Terriglobus roseus: one gene and its partner. The protein of the gene in region 1 interacts with the protein of each later gene in a pairwise test. Links are inferred from orthologs where the notes say so. Each region holds a gene or a part of one and is shown in the gene's direction. Other genes may lie near its edges.

Region 1 (3,199 bases):
TATCGCAAAAGTTGGCGCAGAAGTATCCGCACGACTTCCTCTTCCGCCTTGAAGAGGCCAACCTGATGAAGGACGCTGGTCACGGCCCACAAGCCATCGCTATCTACAAAACCGTCCTTGCCGACGCGGAAAAGCCCGGCTATTTCATGGAGCCAAGACTGCAACTTGCTTGGTTCGGCCTCGCGGAAACACAGCGTGGACAGGGCCAGGTGCAGGACGCAGCCACCAGCTATCTCAACGCTGCCAACCAACCCAATTGCAGTGACTGGATGCGTAAACGCGCCAACCTGAACGCAGGCATGATGCTGGATAAGCTTGGGCGCCGCGACGAAGCCTTAGCCCAATATGAGAAAGCTGCCGCTCCGGGAGGCGATCAAACGCAGGCAGATGCGGCGCGCAAATACATGAGGTCGCCGTATAGCGGCAATTAGCGTTGCGCGCACAAACGTTACGGAACCAGTGGCCTATCTGTTGCGTAATCTTCCCCAACGGCTTACTTAGTGGCAGAATAGCCACACGCCGCATAAGGGAGGGTTTTCGTCATGTACGGTCCTTTGATTCGTCCTCGTTATGACCGCAAGGTTGCTGGTGTCTGTGCTGCATTTGCTCGCTCCTATGGCTGGGATCCCACCACGGTTCGACTGATCTTGGTGTTGCTGGTGATCTTCGGTGGTAGCGGCATTTTGGCGTATGTCGTGTGCTGGATCGTTATTCCCGAAGAGCCGCTTGGCATGAGCTATCCGAATCCCGGCCAGTATCCGCCTCCGCCGCCACCCGCGAATTATCCGCCGCAGTACCAGCAGCAGTACCCGCCGGTACCCCCAACGGAACCGCCTACTGCCTCGTAAGAGTCTCGAAAACGGTCTACCCTAGAAGATATGGATCAGGGTAGACCGTTTCAGTACGACGAGCAGAGGCTCGTGTGTGATGGTGTTGATATAGCTGGGCTGGCGGATAGTTTTGGCACGCCGTTGTATGTTTACTCCGCAAAACAGATATCCGAACGTGCAGGGCTGTTTCAGAACGCCTTCGCCGGTACGCCGCACACTGTTTGCTATGCCGTGAAGGCAAATTCCTCACTTGCCATTTTGAAGATGCTTGCAGCACAGGGCTGCGGCTTTGACATTGTCAGCGGTGGCGAACTCGCGCGCGTTCTCAAGGCGGGCGGACCGGAAGTTGCATCACGCGTCGTGTTTTCTGGCGTGGGCAAGATCGCTGGAGAGATGGATGCTGCACTCGCCGCGGACATTCTGCAGTTCAACGTTGAAAGCGAACCGGAACTGGAACTGCTGGCTTCGCGTGCTGCAGCGCTCGGCAAAAAAGCACGCATCGCTCTGCGTGTGAATCCCGATGTTTCCGCCGAAACGCATCCCTACATCTCTACCGGCCTCAGCGCCCACAAATTCGGCATTGGCATTCAACTGGCGCGTGCTGTTTATGCTCGTGCGGCACAGTTCCCTTCTATTGAAACCACAGGCGTCAGCGTTCATATCGGCTCGCAGATTCGCCAGGTGGAGCCCTTTGCTGAAGCGCTTGAGAAGACGCTGAACCTTGTGCGTGAACTTCGAGCCGATGGCCACAATATCCGCAATGTCGATGCGGGTGGCGGCCTTGGCATTGAGTACGGCGACAAGAGTTTCGACGCAGCCCAACAGGTGCAGAAGTATGCTGCGGCTCTGCAGTCCGCACTCGGCGACATGGACGTTCACTTATTGCTGGAGCCTGGTCGTTTCCTCGTCGGACAGGCGGGGGCACTGGTGACGCGTGTTCTGTATCGCAAGGCCAACGGCGATAAGAAATTCACCATCGTCGATGCCGCGATGAATGACCTGATCCGTCCCGCGCTCTATCAAGCACACCATGAGATTGTGCCGGTGGTTCGCGATGAAGCAGTTGCTACAGAAGAAGCGGACATCGTTGGTCCGGTCTGCGAAAGCGGCGACTTCTTTGCTCGCTCGCGCGCTTTGCAGCAAACGGAACAGGGCGATCTCATCGCCATTCTCGATGCAGGAGCTTACGGTCTCTCGCTCAGTTCCAACTACAACACGCGGGTCCGTCCTGCCGAGGTTCTCATCGAAGATGGAAAGGCGCGGTTGATCCGTCGCCGCGAAACGTACGACGAACTCTTCGCTCCGGAAATCTTCTAGTAGTGGATCGGTTCCACGCGCGATGCCACCATCAGATCGCAACAAGGATCCTGGGCACGCGCAGCCAATCCGACGTACCCCTCGGCGGCCTCGAAATGGTCGCCGAGATTTTTCCAGGTCACCGTGTAGCTTTCAGGTTGCACCGCAGGACAGGTTGCCACACCCGATTTGCCAGGCTTTGCCCGTGCCAGTGTCACCTTAACGATCACGCTCGGCCGGTTCGTATTGGTAGGCACAAGGTACGCACGATCGACCCTGTCGAACTGCATCGTCTGCTGAGGATTCCCAAGCGGAAAACCGCAATTCGCGCTGCCATCTTCTGCTACGACAAAGTTGACCTTCCGGTAGGTGTCCGTATCAATCACAGTCGTCGGTGGCGTGGTATCAAACGTCATTAATTGCACGCCGCTGCTGGCAAACCCCTGATGCATGTCGCCATTTTGGCAGATCACGGCATCCCTGCCCTCTCCCCAAAGCGACTTCAAACATTTGTCATCCGCAATGGCGGACTTCGCATAACGGACCAGAGACCATTTGCTTCCGTCCCTACGAAAGAGAAAATCGCCGCCCATATTGTTTGCGTGCGACTCGCAACCCGAAGCTCGCATCAACGCTTCATCCATGCCGGGTGCGGTGAAACTGCCGGTCAAAACTCCGCTGTTGCTCCATCCCGCGTCTGGCCCGCTGCTGGCACCCACAAAGTCAGAACCCTGAGGACACGTACGGCATGCGATGACTTTCTTCTCATCGACGCTGGCATGGCCGTCGCAAGCTAGATTCGCCATCGCCATTTGATCGTCAAACGTAAGTGGGATCTGCGCCAGCGGTGTGTCCGGCGTATCGTCGTCCGTGGAGAAGGCCACGTACGCATACCAGGCGCCCCCAACGATAAGGATCAAGAGCAGAACAGCAACAGAAACACGTTTCAAAGCAGAAGCCCCATGTAAGGTGTTGCAGCAGTACGTGACTAAACAATCTGACTAAATCAGGTGCACACCGTTATAACGCCATAACGCACTATTCGCATCCATTTCGATATCGAATCATCAAAA
Region 2 (3,154 bases), 1.4 Mb from region 1 along the record:
TTTGTATCGAGGGTCTTCGTGGAACAGTACTTGTGTGGCGAAATCTGCCGTACTCCGAGCCGAACGCTGGGCGAGCTCGTTGCCGTAGTTCGCCCAAAGGCTCCCATTCCGTCCTGCCATTCTCGCGGGTACTCTTTCTTCGGGTTTGCCATCTTCATGCCCGCGCCAAAGAGCGGGTAAATCACTGCGGCTGGTGAATAGGTCTTGTGATAGTAGATCTCCCACTTATCGTGTGCGGTGAGCATGGTTCCAGAGACAAACTTGGGAGGCAACAGAGGAATTGTGTTGATCTTCGTCTGTGTCTGATGCGATGTCTCTTGATCTTGCGCGTCCATTTCGTTCTGAGGAGCGGGTGCGTCCGGGAGCGCATCGACTTCGGTGAGAGATGAGGATGTATCTTTCGCGGTCGGGTTACTGCTTGCGATGGAGGTCTCTGTGAAGAGCACGCTCTGAGAGTTTGCGGATTTGGCGATACCAAGCGAGGCTACGGCGATCGCAATTGTGGCAAACAGCTGATACAGGTTTTTCGAGGCGAAGCAGTCCTTCATAATCTCCCGGGAACACTTGATGATTTGTTATTGCGAGCCTTCGTTTCGACCTGCAGCACGTTCTTGTTGCCAGTGCGGCCGAGCGTTGGATTGAGTGGCTCTTTCCCGATTAGAGCGGCTCAAGGTGCTTTCGTTAGGTCGAGAAACTACTTCTCGACACTTCACGACAAATCTCTTTCACAACGAACCAGTGAAAGATTCATCCTGTGTTGAGAAGTGTCGACTAACGCATCTTCCCGCCAAAGCTCCCGTCTAGCACACAGGAGCCAGCATGTTTCATAACCGCAGGGCAAGCCTTACTCAGCACGCAGCCAAGATGTCAGTTTCGGTCTCGCCGTTTGGTGATGCACGCATATCACGAGGGGAGCGGCACAGCACATCCTTAAGCATCGCGCTTACACACATAGCAACAAGCATCCAGTGGCTCTCGCCTATGGTTGGCGCATTGGTTCCGGAAAAGGCTCTTTTGATGTGCTGTCTTGCGTCGGGCATCCGAGCCCTGGCGAGACGGATAGCGGGATTCTCTACGTCACAACCAACCAGAGATCGAGCTGTGTGACCATGAGGGATTTGAAATGATGATGGCCTTTTCCGAATATCTGGCGGCAGTTCTCGACGTTCCCATGATCAGGATGAGCGAAAATACGTTAATGACACGTCAAGTGGTAACGGATGCGGGACAATCGATCCCTCTGCTGCTGATTGACGATGATCGTTCTCTCGCGTCTCTGCTTATGGAGTACTGCATCCCAGCAGGCTTTTCTATTCATTCGGCACTGAGTGGCGAAGATGGACTCCTTCAAACACGTCAGAGATGCTTTTCTCTCATCATCCTCGACGTAAGCATGCCTGGCATCGACGGTTTCGAAGTGCTCAAGCGCTTACGCGAATTCACAGACACGCCGATTCTCATGCTGACTACGCGGGATGCGTCGGTAGATCGAGTACGTGGACTAGAGAGTGGCGCTGATGACTATCTAGCCAAGCCATTCCAGCCAGAAGAACTGATTGCCCGCATCAAGTCCATACTGCGACGCGTACACCGCAAAGAGAGGAGTGGTCAGATTGTGGTGGGCGACCTTGCGATGTATGAGGCAGAACGATCTCTCTTGTTATCCGGTCAGCGGCTTGACCTGACTGGAGCGGAATATGGCTTACTCCGTTTGTTGTTGCTTAGCTCAGGAGAACCTCTCACTCGTGAAGAATTGATTCCCATCATCTTTGGGCGTGAACCCAATAGCTTCGATCGTAGTATCGACAATCTAGTGAACAATCTTCGGCGAAAGCTTGGAACACATCCCGATGGTTCGGAGCGAATCAAGTCTGTTCGCAACGTAGGGTATTGTTACGTGCAGATGAGCGGCGAGAGTGGAACATGAAGTTGTTTTTTCGCACCATGCTCATCACCTGGGCCGTGATGTCATTGGTTGCGTTATTGGCATTATCCTTGCCGTCTGTCTTTAAGCCATTTGGAGCGCGGGCCGTTCCGTTCCACGCACTGGAAGGATGTGCTGAACGAGCAGTACTGCAACATCAGAGTGGTCAACCCCAACTTCACGAAGACGGTTCTGCTTGCGCGAATGGACGGCTGGTGGCAGTCGACACTGCGATCAAGACTGACCTTGCGGGACATTCTCTCTCCGCCGATCAAATACAGATGGTGCGGAGTGCGGAGCAGAGTGGTGGCTTCGTGGTGAAGTTTTCACCAGAGGGCACCGACGTGGCGCTTCGCATTGATTCTGCTCCACGGCCGAATGTTTATCTAGCAACGATTCCTTCCGCGGAGCCGCACTTTTTATTTCGTCATCTCAGCACATTGTCACCGATCTTCATCGCGGGCGTTCTCTCTCTGTTTGTAGCGGCTTATGTTGTGCGTCCACTTACCGGTTTAAATACTGCGACGGAAAAGTTCGGAGGCGGAGATCTGAAGGTGAGAGTGCAGGCCCCGCTTGCAACACGCAAGGATGAGTTGGGGGATTTGGCTCGTACGTTCAATGGGATGGCTGGACGCATTGAGTCTCTGGTTGTCGGATACAAAGATTTTTTGGCGCACGCATCGCATGAACTCGGTTCTCCTCTTACGCGCCTGAATATCGCGCTGGCATTGGCACAAAGGAAGGCTGGTCAAGATCTTGAACAGGAACTTGATCGCATTCGCCAGGAGTCGTATCGCCTCAATAGCCTGGTACACGAGATGTTGTTACTCGCGAGAATTGAGAGCGGGAATGAAGTAAATAAAGAAGCGACACTCTTCGATGTGCGAACAATTATTGAAGAAGCGCATCGTGACGCAATGTTCGAGGCCGAGCAACACCAAAAAACTGTTGAGAGTACAGTGGTCGAAAGCTTTGTGGTTCGTGGTTATCCTGTTCTTCTGCAACGAGCCGTAGACAACGTCCTTCGAAATGCAGTTCGATTTGCGCGGCAACGTATCGCAATCGAAGTCTCACTCTCACGAGTTGAAACGCTGCGCAAAGGGCTCATCGTTATTCGAGATGATGGACCTGGTATTAAAGCCAAACAAGAGGAAGCTATCTTCGAACCATTCGTAACATTGTCAGGATCCGAACTGACTGGCATAAGCGGAGGGTCGGGACTGGGACTCG

What was found.
Region 2: the proteins of lysA (region 1) and BLT38_RS02410 interact in binary tests that used the Escherichia coli proteins (3 or more experiments, as listed by UniProt). The link is inferred for Terriglobus roseus from one-to-one orthologs.

The regions. Positions count from the first base shown.
Region 1 is NZ_LT629690.1:1,931,279-1,934,477, forward strand. The notes cover bases 138-3,012. They hold lysA (diaminopimelate decarboxylase), read left to right. Parts: upstream 138-878; coding sequence 879-2,147; downstream 2,148-3,012. Other genes in these bases: BLT38_RS08245 (hypothetical protein), read left to right, coding at 138-431; BLT38_RS08250 (PspC domain-containing protein), read left to right, coding at 543-848; BLT38_RS08260 (hypothetical protein), read right to left, coding at 2,144-3,012. Also shown: more of BLT38_RS08245, read left to right, coding at 1-137; more of BLT38_RS08260, read right to left, coding at 3,013-3,076. UniProt on the Escherichia coli protein: Specifically catalyzes the decarboxylation of meso-diaminopimelate (meso-DAP) to L-lysine. Is not active against the DD- or LL-isomers of diaminopimelate.
Region 2 is NZ_LT629690.1:514,054-517,207, forward strand. Bases 196-3,025 are described here. They hold BLT38_RS02410 (response regulator transcription factor), read left to right. Parts: upstream 196-1,123; coding sequence 1,124-1,927; downstream 1,928-3,025. Other genes in these bases: BLT38_RS02405 (hypothetical protein), read right to left, coding at 196-548; BLT38_RS02415 (sensor histidine kinase), read left to right, coding at 1,924-3,025. Also shown: more of BLT38_RS02405, read right to left, coding at 1-195; more of BLT38_RS02415, read left to right, coding at 3,026-3,154. UniProt on the Escherichia coli protein: Response regulator member of the two-component regulatory system CpxA/CpxR which responds to envelope stress response by activating expression of downstream genes including cpxP, degP, dsbA and ppiA.